Regions from separate parts of the Allobosea sp. FBZP-16 genome, predicted to be linked through region 1. Evidence: riboswitches for the same ligand, from Rfam matches in the RefSeq annotation. Region 1 holds a riboswitch; the other holds the start of a gene.
What was found. Region 1 has a riboswitch for thiamine pyrophosphate ahead of CXY91_RS26855 (ABC transporter permease). Riboswitches for the same ligand answer to the same signal wherever they lie in the genome.

Region 1 (7,462 bases):
GCCTATAACCACATGCCGCGGCGCGCCGCAACCGAAACTCTCGCGCCACTGTGAATTGACGATAGGGCAGATCGTCTTCCTACGATTTTCTCCGGTCAGATGCCAGCAAAGGGGTTGCGTGTTCCCGGCAGCGTCGGTATACGCCGCCCACCGATCCCGGATAGCTCAGCGGTAGAGCAATCGACTGTTAATCGATTGGTCGCAGGTTCGAATCCTGCTCCGGGAGCCAGCATTTTCGAGGGCTTGAGCGATGACCGCTTGGGCCCTTTCTGCTTTCCGGGGACGGAATGGTGCAACGGCAGACGCAGAAGGCGGCGATGCGGTTCTTCGGGGACGAGCGTTCCATGCGCCGCTGGGCTGCGCTGATCGGCTGGGGCGCCGTCGCCCTCGTCGTGTTCGCGACGCTGTCACCAATCGGCGCGCGCCCGCATCTTGCGCATATGGGTCCGCAGCTCGAACGCTTCATCGCCTATCTGGTCGCCGCGGCGGCGCTCGCTATCGCCTATCCGGCCCGCAAGGGCGCGATTCTCCTGTGCATCGTCGCCGGCGCCGCCGGCCTCGAGATCGCCCAGCATTTCGAGGCGAGCCGGCATGCCCGCGGGCTGGATGCGCTGGTCAAGATCATGGGCGGCGTCAGCGGGCTTGCCGTCGTGAGCTTGTGCGAGCGGCTCTGGTCGAAGCGCGTCGCCCTGGCTGTCGGCCGGCGTCCGGACTGATTCCCGGCGCGTCCGCGCACGGCGCAGCGCTCGCAAAACAGCACACCCTGGACCGATGATTCGATCGGATGTCCGGCGTGCCGCAGGCTCGGCGGGGCTGTCCTTCCGGCTGACAGTCCTTGTCAGCAACCATTGTCGCGGCCCGTGCGGCGCCATGATCGTGCCACCCTCGCCCCTAGATTGACGCGTCCCCGAACGGCGCAGCCGCGATCGACCGTGGCGCGCCCGTCCCTGGAGACTTGATCCGATGCTCGCCCGTTCCGTGCTCGTGACCCCGCTGCTGCTGGCGCTCGCCGGCCCCGCCCTCGCCCAGACCACCACGACGACACCCGCCACCGAACCGGCCACTGCTGCGGGCAAGGCGCCCGACGCCTGCCGCCTGCTGCCGCAGGCCGATCTGGAGGCGCTCTTTCCCGGCCGACCGATAACCGCCAAGGGGCCGACGCTGAGCCCGATCAGCCGCGGCCCGCAATATGCCGAGAGCTGCATGTACTCGGTGAAGCTGCCGAGCCCGACCTCGAAGCTCGACCATGCCCGCTTCGCCTCGGTCACGGTGATCCGCTGGGATGGCGTCGCCAGGGGCCGCGAGACGCCGGCTCAGGCCTTCGCCTCGATCAAGGCGACGCGAGAGAAGGTCGCGGCCGATCCCAAGATCACGCTCAAGCTCGAGCCGGTGAGCGGCATCGGCGACGAAGCCTTCCAGGAAACCAACTCCTCGAGCGTGGTGATCCGCGCCCGCAAGGACGACCTGATCTACGCTGTCTCGCTCGACCTCTATTCCGAGCAGACCGCGCCGAACGCGCTCGCTTTGGCGAAGCAGGCCGCTGCACGGTGGCAGGGCGGCACCGGCATGGTCGACACGACCCTGCAGGTGGCGACGAACAGTGCCGTGACCGTGCCGGCGGACACCCGCCCCTCCTCCGTCGCCCCGGTCGAGCAGTGGCCGGATGCCTGCGCGCTGCTGACGCCCGAGGAGATCAAGGCCACCTTCCCCGGCATGACCATCGGCGATCCCCGCAAGCTGATGGGCAAGATCACCCATGAGAGCCGCGAGAACCGGCAGGAAGCGCTGCCGAACCCGATCGGCTGCCAGTTCGACGCCAAGCGCACTGTCGAGAAGGACGGCAAGCGTACGATCGAGCTCAACCAGATCCAGGTCAGCGTCCGCAATGTCGCCGCCAACGAGGATCTCTCGAAGCGCTGGTTCCAGAGCGCGATCAAGGTGTCCGAGGCGAAGACGCCGGTTGCGGGCCTGGGCGACGAGGCGGCGCTCGACATCATGAACCGCATCCATATCCGCAAGGGCCCGACGACGGTCGAGGTCCGCGTCTCCGGCGGCGAGCGCGATCAGGCCTTGCATGATCAGGCGAAGCAGCGCGTGGGCGAGCTCGCCAAGATCGTCGCGGCGCGGCTGAAATAGCGTGCGGTAGTAGCGGCGACGCTGATAGGGAAATCGCGATCAGCGAAAGGCCAAGCTCATGACCGAACGTTTCACCGAGACCCTGCGCCAGGCCAGCCAGCCGGCCTGGTCGCAATGCGTCGGCCATCGCTTCGTGCGCGAATTGCTGGACGGCTCGGTCTCCGACGCGGTCATGATCCGTTATCTCGTGCAGGATCACCGCTTCATCGACAGCTTCCTGACCCTGCTCGGCGGCGCGCTCGCCAGCGCCGACAGCTTCGAGGCCCGCATCCGCTTCGGCCGCTTCATCGGCATGGTCAGCGGCGAGGAGAACACCTATTTCCTGCGCTCCTTCGAGGCGCTCGGCGTGAGCGAGCAGGATCGCACGGCTCCGCCGGACAGCAAGGCGACCGCCGGCTTCAAGGCGATCATGCGCGAGGCCGCCGCGACGCGCTCCTACGCCGCCGCCCTCTCCGTGCTGGTCGTCGCCGAATGGCTCTATCTCGACTGGGCGCAGCAGGCCTCGCAGCCGCTGCCGGCGAGCTTCATTCATGCCGAATGGATCACCCTGCACGACAATCCCGACTTCCGCGACTTCGTCGGCTTCCTGCGGAGCGAGCTCGATCGCGTTGGCCCAAGCGAGGCGGAAACGAGCCGGGACTTCTTCCTGCGCGCGGTCGCGCTGGAGAAGGCGTTCTTCGATTCGGCCTATGACGGCAAAGCCTGACCCGCACGGGCTGTTCTGAGACAGGCGTGACAGCCGCCGGCCGCTCTGTCACAAGGACGGTCGAGAGACGGGGGCGTTCGCCGCAGGGCGAGCTGAGAAGCACCCTTCGAACCTGAACCAGATCATGCTGGCGGAGGGAGTCGCTCGGGGCAGCCCTTGCAAGCGCTTCTCCCCGCGCCGCCTTCCACCGGAAAGGCGGATTTTGACGACGCAGGACGCGACAGAGCGAAGGCCGGCTCCCGGCGCGAAACCGGTGATGGCCGCGCTCGCCCTTGCCTTGCGCACGGTTCTCGTCCTGATACTCGTCTGGCAAAGTGCGATCTGGCTGTTCCAGCCGCCGCGCTACATCCTGCCCTCGCCGCTCGATGTCGCCCTGGCCTTCCAGCGCCAGCCCGGCTTCCTCTTCAACAACAGCCTGACGACCATCGCTGAGATGGCGCTCGGCTTCGTGCTCGGCTCGGCGTTCGGCGCGCTGACGGCGCTAGCGATCGTGGCGCTGCCGCGGCTCGGGCGCCTGCTCTGGCCGATCCTGCTGGTGCTGCAATCCTTCCCGGTCTTCGTCATCGCGCCATTGCTGGTCGTCTGGTTCGGCTTCGGCATGGGCTCGAAGGTGATCATGGCGACGATCATCATCTTCTTTCCCGTCGCCTCCGCCTTCACCGACGGCCTGCGCCGGACCGACCCGGAGCTGATCGACGCCACCGCGCTGACCACGGCGACGCACTGGCAGACGCTGCGCTATGTCCGCCTGCCGCTGGCGATGCCGAGCCTGCTCACCGGCCTCAGGGTCGCGGCCCCGCTCGCGCCGCTAGGCGCGGTGATCGGCGAGTGGGTCGGTGCCTCGGCCGGGCTCGGCTTCGTCATGGTCCAGGCCAATGCCCGCATGCAGACCGACACGGTCTTCGCCGCGATGACCGTGCTCGCCGTGCTCAGCCTCGTCCTGCGCCATCTCGTCGATGCGCTCGGCCCGCGCCTCATTCCCTGGGCGAGCGAGCCGTGACGCCGCCTCGTTTCAAGCCGATCTCGCAGAAGGATTTCGCCTGATGACCCTCCGCGCCCTCACCCGACGCGCTCTGCTCGCCAGCGGCCTCGCTTTGGTCGCCGGCCTCGCCGGCCCGGCCCGCGCCGCCGATAAGCTCACTGTGATGCTCGAATGGTTTGTCAATCCGGATCATGCGCCGCTGGTCGTCGCGCAGCAGCTCGGGCTGTTCAAGGAGGCCGGGCTCGAGGTCACGATGGTGCCGCCATCCGACCCCTCGGCCGTGCCGCGCCTCGTCGCCGCCGGCCAGGCCGATATCGGCATCCACTACCAGCCCAATCTCTATCTCGACCATGCCGCCGGCATCCCGATCGTCCGCGTCGGTACATTGGTCGAGACGCCGCTCAACAGCGTCATCGTCAAGGCCGATGGCCCGATCAAGAGCCTCGCCGACCTCAAGGGCAAGACGGTCGGCTATGCCGTCTCCGGCACCGAGACCACCCTGCTCGGCCAGATGCTGGCCAAGGCCGGCCTCAAGCTCGACGACGTCAAGCTGGTCAACGTCAACTTCGCACTCTCGGCCGCGCTGATCGGCGGGAAGGTCGACGCCACCATCGGCGGCTACCGCAATTTCGAGCTGACCCAGATGAAGCTCGAAGGCCATCCCGGCACCGCCTTCTATCCGGAGGAGCACGGCGTTCCCGCCTATGACGAATTGATCCTGATCACCCGCCGCGACGCCGTCGGTGACAGCCGCCTGCCCCGCTTCCTCGCCGCCATCGAGAAGGCGGCGCTCTATCTCACCAACCACCCGCAGGAAGCCTGGAAGCTCTTCATCGCCGCCCACCCCGATCTCGACGACGCGCTCAATCGCCAGGCCTGGACCGACACGCTGCCGCGCTTCGCCAAGCGCCCGCGCGCCCTCGACCAGGGCCGCTATGAGCGCTTCGGCACCTTCCTCGTCGAGCGCGGCCTGATCCAAAAGGCCCCGGCGCTCGCCGAGATCGCCGGCGAAGTGAAATAGCGGGCGGATCGCGGCGGCGGCCCTCGACCGCCGCCGCGCCCGATCCCGCGTCCACATCAGGGCGGACCTGTGCTGTGGGCTCTGGGTTTTCAGCCGAACACGGTGGTATGAGCCGGCTTTGCAGCTATCGGGCGGCCCTCGCCCGCCATCCAAGCTTGCGCCCGGATCGATCATCCGCATGAACGTCAGCCAGCCGATCGCACAGACCCGCCGCGCCGACCTGCCGGTGCTGTTCGTGCTCAGCGCGACGCATCTGCTCAACGACATGATCCAGTCGCTGATCCCGGCGATCTACCCGATCATCAAGACGGCCTACGCGCTCGATTTCGGCCAGATCGGCCTGATCACGCTGACCTTCCAGATCACCGCCTCGCTGCTGCAGCCGGTCGTCGGCCATTACACCGACAAGAACCCGATGCCCTATTCGATGGTCGTCGGCATGGGCTGCACCCTGACCGGGCTGATCGGCCTCGCCTATGCCGGCAGCTATGCGCTGCTGCTGATCTCTGCCGCCTGCGTCGGCCTCGGCTCGTCGATCTTCCATCCGGAGGCGACCCGCATGGCCCGCAACGCCTCGGGCGGCCAGCAGGGACTGGCGCAGGGCATCTTCCAGGTCGGCGGCCAGAGCGGCGGCGCCCTCGGCCCGCTGCTCGCCGCCTTCATCATCGTCCCGCGCGGCCAGGCCAGCGTCGCCTGGTTCTCGGCCGCGGCCCTGCTCGCCATGATCCTGATGGTGTGGACGGCGCGCCGCTATGCCGAGCTGAGCAAGGCGGCCGCTGCCGCCGCTGCAGCGAAGCCCGCCAAGGCCGCGGCACCCGCCCCGGCGGCGCCTGCGCACACCAAGGGCCAGATCGCCTTCGCGATCACCATCCTGGTGATCCTGCTGTTCTCGAAGAACGCCTATTCGTCGAGCTTCAGCTCCTATTACACCTTCTATCTGATTGGAAAGTTCGGCATCTCGGTGCAGGGCTCGCAGCTGATGCTGTTCCTCTTCCTCGCGGCCGCCGCCGTCGGGGCGCTCGCCGGCGGCATCATCGGCGACCGGATCGGCCGCAACCGCATCCTCTGGTTCTCGATCCTCGGCGCCCTGCCCTTCTCGCTGATGCTGCCCTTTGCCGACCTGTTCTGGACCGGCGTGCTGACGGTGGTGATCAACCTGATCATGGCGAGCTCCTTCGCCGCGATCCTGATCTACGCGATGGAGCTGATGCCGGGCCGGATCGGCCTGATCGGCGGCCTGTTCTACGGACTCTCCTTCGGGCTCGGCGGCCTCGCGGCGGCGATCCTCGGCGAGGTCGCCGACTGGATCGGCATCGAGGCGGTCTACCGGATCTGCGCCTTCCTGCCGGCGATCGGCCTCCTGGCCTGGTTCCTGCCGAAGGTGGAGCACAAGCGGGGCTAGACCGCGCGACCGGGGCTGGGCCACTCTATCGGAACAGACTAACCTTGCGGCCAGTTGCCCTCAGCAAGACCAATGACAGGACGTGATTTTCGATGATCTACGAAATGCGCGTGTATCGCTGCCTGCCTGGTCGGCTTCCGGCTTTGCTCGAGCGCTTTGACAAGGCCACGCTGAAGCTGTGGGACAAGCACGGTATCCGGCAAGCCGGATTCTTCACCACGCTGATCGGGGAGTCTAATCGCGACCTGACCTATTTCCTGGCCTGGGAATCGCTCGCCGAGCGCGAGACGAAATGGACGGCGTTCGCGACCGATCCGGAGTGGACCGAGGCACGCACCAGGAGCGAAGCGGACGGCCAGATCATCGAAAACGTCGTCAGCCAGATTTTGGCGCCGACGGCCTTCTCCGCGGTCAAATAAGCTCCGGACAGGCGATTGCCAGTGCCAGGACAAAAGCAGCAAGGGCGATATCGCCCCTGCTGCCAGGTGAGTTGAAGGCCTTGCGGTTACGCAGTTCGGCCGATGCAAATCAATCCAAATTTTGAACTCGCCCGCGGAGGTATAAATTTCGCGTCCCAGCGGCTGTTACTGCCGATAGTCGGTCAAATGTGCACAATGGCTCCAAAGGCCGGGCGCCAAAGTTACGTAGTTTCCTTATGAAGGAACGCGCCGGCTCAGAGCGCCCCGCGATTTAAGTATTTCACGAGGTCCAGCATGGAGCACATTCTAAAACCAGAGAGCGGCAAGACGCTCGAGCAAAGCTATGCTGGAACCTCCTATACCAACGCGAAAGGCAATGCGGAGTGCGTCGAGTTCATCCAGCAGACGCTCAAAGCCCCGCAGACCAAGTTCTGGATTGAGGGGCGCAAGGTCACCAAGGACGGCCCCGTGCTTCCGGTCGGCACGGCCATCGCGACATTCGTCGACGGAAAATATCCGCAGACCGGCAGCACCGGCAAGCACGCGGCGATCTACCTCGGTCAGGATGCCACCGGGATTCAGGTCCTCGATCAATGGCGCGCGCAAGGGGAGGTCAGACGTCGTACAATTCGCTGGACACCGACGAAATCGGGATTGAGCAACGACGGCAACGCGTTTTCAGCGATCGAATGGTAGCGGGGCGATAGCGGCATGAGCAGGATTTTGATGGCAGCGGGACTGTTCGTGGTCCTCGCCGGCGAGGCGCTCGCGGCGCCGCAATGCCCGGCCGAAGTTG
Region 2 (7,462 bases), on a different contig from region 1:
AGGCAGCTTCGTCATCGAGGCGGATGACCCGCTCGGCCACGGATTTGCCCTGCCGAAGCGCTTCGCGGAAATCGTGGGCTAGATCAGGCGCTCGCGGCGCCCCGCTCCGACAGGGCGGTCTCGATCGCGAGCCGGAGGTCGCGCGCCGCCTCGCGGACGTCGTCGCCGCCGAAGAGCGCGCCGATCACCGCGACGCCATCGGCGCCCGCAGCGATCACCGAGCCGGCATTTGCGGCGGTGATGCCGGCGATGGCGCCGACCGGCAGGGCGCCGAGCACGCGCGCTGCCGCCTGGCGCAAGGCTTTGAGCCCGTCGACGCCGAGCGCCGCGCCGGCATTGTCTTTGTGCGTGGTCGCAAAGACCCCGCCGATGCAGGCATAGTCGATCTTCGCCGAGGCCAGCTCGGGCAGCTCGCTCTCATGCTTCAGCGTTGCGCCGATGATCGCGCGCGGGCCGAGCAGGCGGCGAGCGTCGACCAGCTTCATGTCGTCGGCGCCGAGATGGACGCCGTCGGCGCCGGACGCGAGCGCGACGTCGACGCGGTCGTTGATCAGCAGCGGCACATTGGTGCCGTGCAGGGCCGAGCGGATGGCGCGCGCCTCGCGCACCATTTCGCGCGTCGTCTCGGTCTTGGCGCGCAGCTGGATCAGCGTCGCGCCGCCCTCGACTGCCGCGCGCGCCATGTCTGCCATGGAGCGGCCCTTGGCGATCTGCGGATCGACGATGCCGTAGAGGGTGATATCGACGCTCATCGTCAGGTTCCCATCCGCGCAGCCAATGTCGCCGCGTCCATCGCCGCGACCGCGTCGATCAGCTCGACCTCGAAGCTGCCGGGGCCGCGGCAGCGCTCGGCGGCGATTTCGCCGGCAATGCCATAGGCGGTCAAGGCCGCCGCCGCCGCGACCGCCTTGTTCGCCTCGACCGCGCAGCAGGCCGCGATCAGCGCGCCGGCGGCGCAGCCGATGCCGGTGACCCTGGTCATCAGCGGATGGCCATGCGCAACGGAAAAGCTCGCCGACTCGTTCTCGATCCGGTCGACCTTGCCGGTGGTGACGCGGGTCACGCCCTTTGCGGCGGCGAGATCGACGGAGAGCGCCGCCATCTCGGTGGCGTTGCCGCGCACCAGGATGTCGGGCAGGCGCAGCACCTGCCCGGCGATGTGCCGGCGCAGCGGCGAGAGCTCGACGAAGACCGGGTCGAAGACCACATGCTTCCCATGATCACGCGCCACTTTCAGCAGCTTGGGGATGGCGAGCTCGCTCTCCGCGTTGATCGTGCCGATATTGATCAGGATCGCGCCGGCCCCCTCCGCCATCGCCGCGACCTCGTCGACATGGATCGCCATCGAGGGGATCGCGCCGAAGGCGAGCAGCATGTTGGCGGTGAGGTTCTGCGCCACCGTGTTGGTCAGGCACTGCACGCGCGGGCGGATCTCCGTCACACGCGCGAGAACGGAGGCGACCTCCTGCGGCTGCAGGGTTCGCGCCAGCGCGATCTCGGTGGTGTCGCTCGTCATCTTGTCTCCATCGGGCTCGCCAAGGGATATGGACAGAATCTAGCCCAGCGCCATCAGGGCAAGGTCGGTGGTGCCGCGCGCGGCGAGCCGACCGGCCGCTCGCGCCGCCCTGATACCACTGCGACAGCAGAGCACCACGCGCCGGCCCTCAGCGTCATTCAGCGACAGCCGGTCTATCTCATCGACCGTCAGCCTGATCGCATCCGGAGCGGCTGCAACAGGTGCCTCCTCGACACCGCGTAGCTCGACCACGATATCACTGGCCGACAGCTGCGAGGGCGCAATGAAGGGAAAAGAACCCGAAAGCGGCTCCGGCGCCCCGGCGAAGGAGAAGCCGCCGAAGCCCAGGCGGCGTGCGTCGAAGCTGATCACGCGACCGAGCGGTGACGGCTCCAGCCCAAGCGCCAGCAGCAAGGCTATCTGTGCCTGCAGCAGGCCGAGGGTGGCGACGGCCGGGCCGAGCACACCGGCCGTGGCGCAATCGGCGGCGCGGGCCGGCATTTCCGGGAAGACGGCGCGATAGCTCGGCCCGCCACCGCAGAAGGCGCCGACATAGCCGGCGGTGCCGACGATCGAGGCGCTGATCAGCGGCTTGCCGGCCTCGCAGCAGGCGTCGCTCAGAACATAGGTCGCAGCGAAACTGTCGGCGGCATCGACGACGATATCGACACGCGCCACCAGTTCCGTGACGTTGTCGGGCGCGAGCCTGAGCGCCAGCGCTTCGACCTCTACGCCGGGATTGTATGCGGCGAGCGCCTCGCGCGCCGCCTCGACCTTCGGCCGTCCGACGTCGCCCATACGGTAGAGCGGCTGGCGGTGCAGATTGCTCTCCTCGACGCGGTCGGGATCGGCCAGCAGCAAGCGGCCGATACCGGCGCCGACGAGATAGGACGATACGGGACAGCCGAGGCCGCCTGCGCCGACGACGAGGATGCGCGTGCGCGCCAGCCGCGCCTGTCCCTCGGGGCCGATCTCCGGCATGACGATCTGGCGGGCATAGCGTTCGGTCATGGCTCCCTCCCTGGTCAGCCGAGCAAGGCGCGGCCGAGCACCGGCGTCGATGGCGCAGCCATGTCGCGCGGCTCCATCGGCCCGGCTTCGAAGGCGAGGCGTCCGGCCTCGACGGCGCGGGCGAAGGCGACTGCCATCGCGGCGGGATCGCCGGCCTTGGCCACGGCGGTGTTGAGCAGCACCGCGTCGTAGCCGAGTTCCATCGCCGCGGCCGCATGCGAGGGCAGGCCGATGCCGGCGTCGACGATGAGCGCGACATCGGGGAAATGCGCCCGCAGCGCCCTCAGGCCATAGGGGTTGTTCAGGCCCTTGCCGGTACCGATCGGCGCGCCCCAGGGCATCAGCACCCGGCAGCCGGCCTCGACCAGCCGCTCGGCCACGACGAGGTCCTCGGTCATATAGGGGAAGACCGCGAAGCCCTCTGCGCAGAGGATGCGGGCCGCCTCGACCAGCCCGAAGACATCGGGCTGGAGCGTGTCGGCCTCCCCGATCACCTCCAGCTTGATCCAGGGCGTACCAAAAACCTCGCGCGCCATCTGCGCCGTCGTCACCGCTTCCTTCACCGAGTGGCAGCCGGCGGTGTTCGGCAGAACCCTGACGCCGAGGCCGCGGATCAATGCCCAGAAATCCTGGCCGCCGCCAAGTCGCCCGGCCTCGCGCCGCAGCGAGACCGTGACGACGTCGACGCCGGCCGCTTCGACCGCTCGCTGCAGCACGGCCGGCGAAGGATATTGCGCCGTGCCCAGAAAGAGGCGCGAACGCGGGGTGAAGCCATAGAACTCCATCGCTCAGCCTCCCTGCATTGGCGCGAGGATCTCGAGCCGATCACCGTCCGCGAGAATCGTCCGCGCCCGCGCACCGGTGGGCACGAACGACTCGTTCACGGCCGTGGCGACGACCGCGCCGGCATAGCCCAATTCGGCCAGCACCTCGGCCAGAACGGGGGTGGCGACCTCACGCGTGTCGCCGTTGACGATGATGCGCATCGGGCAGCTCCCTTGATGCGAGGAGACGATCGGCCACCTGCCCGGCCAGAGCCGGCGAGAGCAGGAAGCCATGGCGGAACAGGCCGTTGACGCGTAAGGTCCGGCCATCCTCGACGATCCCCGGCAGGTTGTCGGGAAAGGCCGGGCGGACATCGGCGCGCAATTCGACGATCTCGGCCTCACTGAGCGCCGGATGCAGCGCATAGGCGGCGCTGAGCAGTTCGATCGCCGAGCGGGCGCTGACCTGACGGCGATCATCGCTCTCGATCATCGTCGCGCCGATCATGAAATGCCCGTCGGAGCGCGGCACGACATACAGCGGAATGCGCGGATGCAGCAGCCGGACCGGGCGGCTCAGCCTGATCTCGTCCGTGCGCAGCACCAGCATCTCCCCGCGGACGCCGCGCAATGCGCCCAGACGGTCGCGTGCCGTGAGGCCACGGCAATCGATGATGCGGTCGGCATCGAGCGCCGCCTCGTCTGCCTCGACGCCGTAGTGGATCGGCACGCCGGCCGCCTGCAGCGCCTCGACTAGAGCCGCCATCGCGCGGCGCGGATCGAGATGAGCCTCCTGCGCGAAGAACAGGCCCTGCCGGAAGCGGCCGGCGAGATCGGGCTCCAGCGCAGCGACGCCCTCGGCGTCGAGCCGTTCGTATCCGGATGTCCGGGCCGAGAAGCGCGTCAGCTCGCCGGCATCGCGCGCCGGAGCGAGCACGAGCGTGCCTTGGGCGAGCGTGCCGGCATAATGGCGCGGCCACCAGTCGAGCGCCTGCCGGCCCAAAGTGACGACAGCCTCTTCGGCGCTCTCGCGCTCGCACCAGGGTGCCAGCATGCCGCCGGCCGCCCAGGAGCAGGCCTGCTCGCCGAGCGCAGCACCGCGTTCGAACACGCTGACCGAGATGCCCCGCTTGGCCAGCTCAAGCGCCGTCACGAGGCCAGCGACGCCGGCCCCGATCACAGCGACACGCATGGTCGCTACTCCGCCGCCGGCAGATAGAGATTGCCGCCCTGCTTCAGGAACTCCTGCGACTTTTCCGCCATCCCCTGGGAAGCCATGGCTTCGAGCGCCGCGCGCTCATTGTCGCCCATCGCCTGCACCTCCGCGCGCAGATCCTGGGTGATCTTCATCGAGCAGAATTTCGGCCCGCACATCGAGCAGAAATGCGCGACCTTGTGGGCGTCCTTCGGCAGCGTCTCGTCATGGAAGGCGCGGGCCGTGTCGGGATCGAGCGCCAGGTTGAACTGGTCCTCCCAGCGGAAGTCGAAGCGGGCGCGCGAGAGCGCGTCGTCCCTGAGCTTGGCCGCCGGATGGCCCTTGGCGAGGTCGGCGGCATGGGCGGCGATCCGATAGGTGATGACGCCAGTCTTGACGTCGTCGCGATCGGGCAGGCCGAGATGCTCCTTCGGCGTGACATAGCAAAGCATGGCGCAGCCGAACCAGCCGATCATCGCCGCGCCGATGCCCGACGTGATGTGATCGTAGCCCGGCGCGATGTCGGTGGTCAGCGGTCCGAGCGTATAGAACGGCGCTTCGCCGCATTCGCGCAACTGCTTGTCCATGTTCTCCTTGATCTTGTGCATCGGCACATGGCCGGGGCCCTCGATCATCACCTGGCAGCCCTTGTCCCAGGCGACCTTGGTGAGCTCGCCCAGCGTCTCCAGCTCGGCGAACTGGGCGCGGTCGTTGGCGTCGGCGATCGAGCCGGGGCGCAGGCCGTCGCCGAGCGAGAAGGAGACGTCGTAGCGCCGCATGATCTCGCAGATCTCGTCGAAGCGCTCGTAGAGGAAGCTCTCCTTGTGATGCGCCAGGCACCAGCGCGCCATGATCGAGCCGCCGCGCGAGACGATGCCGGTGACGCGGCTGGCAGTCAGCGGCACATAGGGCAACCTTACGCCGGCATGGATGGTGAAATAGTCGACGCCCTGCTCGGCCTGCTCGATCAGCGTGTCCTTGAACACCTCCCAGTCGAGCTTGATCGGATCGCCGCCGACCTTCTCCAGCGCCTGGTAGATCGGCACGGTGCCGATCGGGACCGGCGAGTTTCTGAGTATCCAGGAGCGGATGTTGTGGATGTTGCGCCCCGTGGAGAGATCCATGACCGTGTCGGCGCCCCAGCGGATCGCCCAGACCAGCTTCTCGACCTCCTCGGCGGCGCCCGAGGTCACGGCCGAATTGCCGATATTGGCGTTGATCTTGACCAGGAAATTGCGGCCGATCGCCATCGGCTCCAGTTCGGGGTGGTTGATGTTGGCGGGGATGATGGCGCGGCCGCGGGCGATCTCGTCGCGGACGAATTCCGGCGTGACGAATTCCGGGACCGAGGCGCCGAAGCTCTCGCCATCGGCATGGCGCTCGCGGGCACCGTCCAGCATGGCGGCGCGACCGAGATTCTCGCGATGGGCAACGTAGATCATCTCGGGGGTGACGATGCCGGCTTTGGCGAACTCGTACTGGGTCGCCATCTGGCCGGCCCTGGCCTCGAGGATCGGGCGCTGCGCCGGGCAGGCGGGAACGAGCTGCTCGGCCGAGATATTGCCGTTGTCGGCGGCAGTGACGGCGCGGCCGGGCACCGTCTCGAAGCCGCGCGCATCGAGCCAGGCGCGGCGCGGCTGCACCAAGCCGGCGTTGAGGTCGATCTTCGCATCGGTCTCGGTATAGGGGCCTGAAGGGTCGTAGATGCGCACCGGCGGCTCGGCGTCGGTGGTCAGCACGACCTCGCGGAAGGGCACGCGCATGTCGGGATGCTCGGGCGCGGCGACATAGATCTTGCGCGAGCCGATGATCGGGCCGGTGGTCACCGTCTGCGGTGCGGCCTTGACGCTGTTCTTCTGCGGCTTGGTGTGGGCGTTCATCTTTAGGATCTCCTCCCTGTCAGGTTCAGGAGATCCGGGGCGTCTGACGGTCCAGTCGCTGTCTGCGGATGCACTTGTGGCGCAGCCGCGTTCCAGTCCCTCCGCCGGTATGACCCGGATCAGGTTCGATGGGTTCGGCCGTCAGGCCATCTCAGCTCTTATCGAGCACCCCTCGGAACGAGGCGGAGGTTAGAACCGTCGCGACCTCGGCGCAACCGGCAAAGGAGCACGATCAAACGCCGCGCTGCCATGCGCAGGAGACAACACAGCTGGCGGGATCGAAAAAATCAGGCGGTGATGTCGAGATTGCCGCCCTGGCCGGCAGGGAGCATCGCCTGCTGCTGCTCGGATGCCTGCTGCAGCAGGGCGACCAGCGCCTGGTCGGAATCGGCGTTCTGCTTGACCATTTCCAGCTGCAGCGCCTGCTGCGTCGCAGCCGACTTCATGCTGATCAGGCTCTGGGCGATCGCGACCGACATCTCGCTCATGGGCATGGCTCCTCGTCGCGGACCATAGGCGGCGAGCCTTACCCGAATCTAAACCCGAAGCGGCGAGCTCTAACGAGTCGGTGCGATGATCGAAGGCACCGGCTTCGGCATCGGAATCTCGCGGTTCGGTTCCGGCGGGCCGGAACGATCGCGTGCAAGCTGCTGCCGCTCGCGCCGCGCCTCGACGCGATCGGAGCGCGGCTCGAGCTTCTGAACCTCGCCCGCATTCGGCGACATCGGCACGCCGGGTGCGCGCTGACGCTGCGTCTCCGACGGAACGGACTGAGCGGCAGCGGCTTCCGCCCCCAGCAGCCCCATGGCGAGCAATCCGAGCAGAATCCATGAGTTCTTGCGCATGGCATTCCTCCAGTCAGGCAGGCGCGAGGCGAGCCCGCCTGCGGGAGGAACCGGAGCGACGTGGGGATTGTTCCGGGTTGCCGATCACAAAAGCCGGAGCGGCCGGAGCCGCCCCGGCCTGCGTCACTGCTGGTTCTGTCCAGTGAGCAGCGGCGTGATTCGGCGCAGCGTCACGCGCCGGTTTTCGCGGGAATCACCCTGTGTCTGGATCTTCAGGTACTGCTCGCCATAGCCCTGCGTCGTCAGGTTCT

Region 2: linked by a shared signal. The riboswitch ahead of thiC (phosphomethylpyrimidine synthase ThiC) and the one ahead of CXY91_RS26855 (ABC transporter permease) in region 1 are both predicted to bind thiamine pyrophosphate.

The regions. Positions count from the first base shown of each region.
Region 1 covers NZ_LNCQ01000055.1:26,524-33,985, forward strand. The annotation lists tRNA gene CXY91_RS26835 (tRNA-Asn) at 155-229, shown strand; gene CXY91_RS26840 (VanZ family protein) at 345-716, shown strand; gene CXY91_RS26845 (hypothetical protein) at 964-2,136, shown strand; gene CXY91_RS26850 (TenA family protein) at 2,195-2,842, shown strand; TPP riboswitch at 2,902-2,998, shown strand; gene CXY91_RS26855 (ABC transporter permease) at 3,099-3,842, shown strand; gene CXY91_RS26860 (ABC transporter substrate-binding protein) at 3,886-4,845, shown strand; gene CXY91_RS26865 (MFS transporter) at 5,024-6,247, shown strand; gene CXY91_RS26870 (NIPSNAP family protein) at 6,340-6,666, shown strand; gene CXY91_RS30405 (BPSL0067 family protein) at 6,961-7,362, shown strand; gene CXY91_RS26880 (STY0301 family protein) at 7,378-7,462, shown strand, end outside.
Region 2 covers NZ_LNCQ01000052.1:116,535-123,996, forward strand. The annotation lists gene CXY91_RS26275 (proline racemase family protein) at 1-82, shown strand, start outside; gene thiE (thiamine phosphate synthase) at 84-752, opposite strand; gene CXY91_RS26285 (hydroxyethylthiazole kinase) at 755-1,516, opposite strand; gene CXY91_RS26290 (HesA/MoeB/ThiF family protein) at 1,556-2,527, opposite strand; gene CXY91_RS26295 (thiazole synthase) at 2,542-3,312, opposite strand; gene thiS (sulfur carrier protein ThiS) at 3,316-3,513, opposite strand; gene thiO (glycine oxidase ThiO) at 3,482-4,483, opposite strand; gene thiC (phosphomethylpyrimidine synthase ThiC) at 4,489-6,366, opposite strand; TPP riboswitch at 6,445-6,549, opposite strand; gene CXY91_RS26315 (hypothetical protein) at 6,654-6,854, opposite strand; gene CXY91_RS26320 (hypothetical protein) at 6,924-7,211, opposite strand; partial or broken gene CXY91_RS26325 (OmpA family protein) at 7,335-7,462, opposite strand, start outside.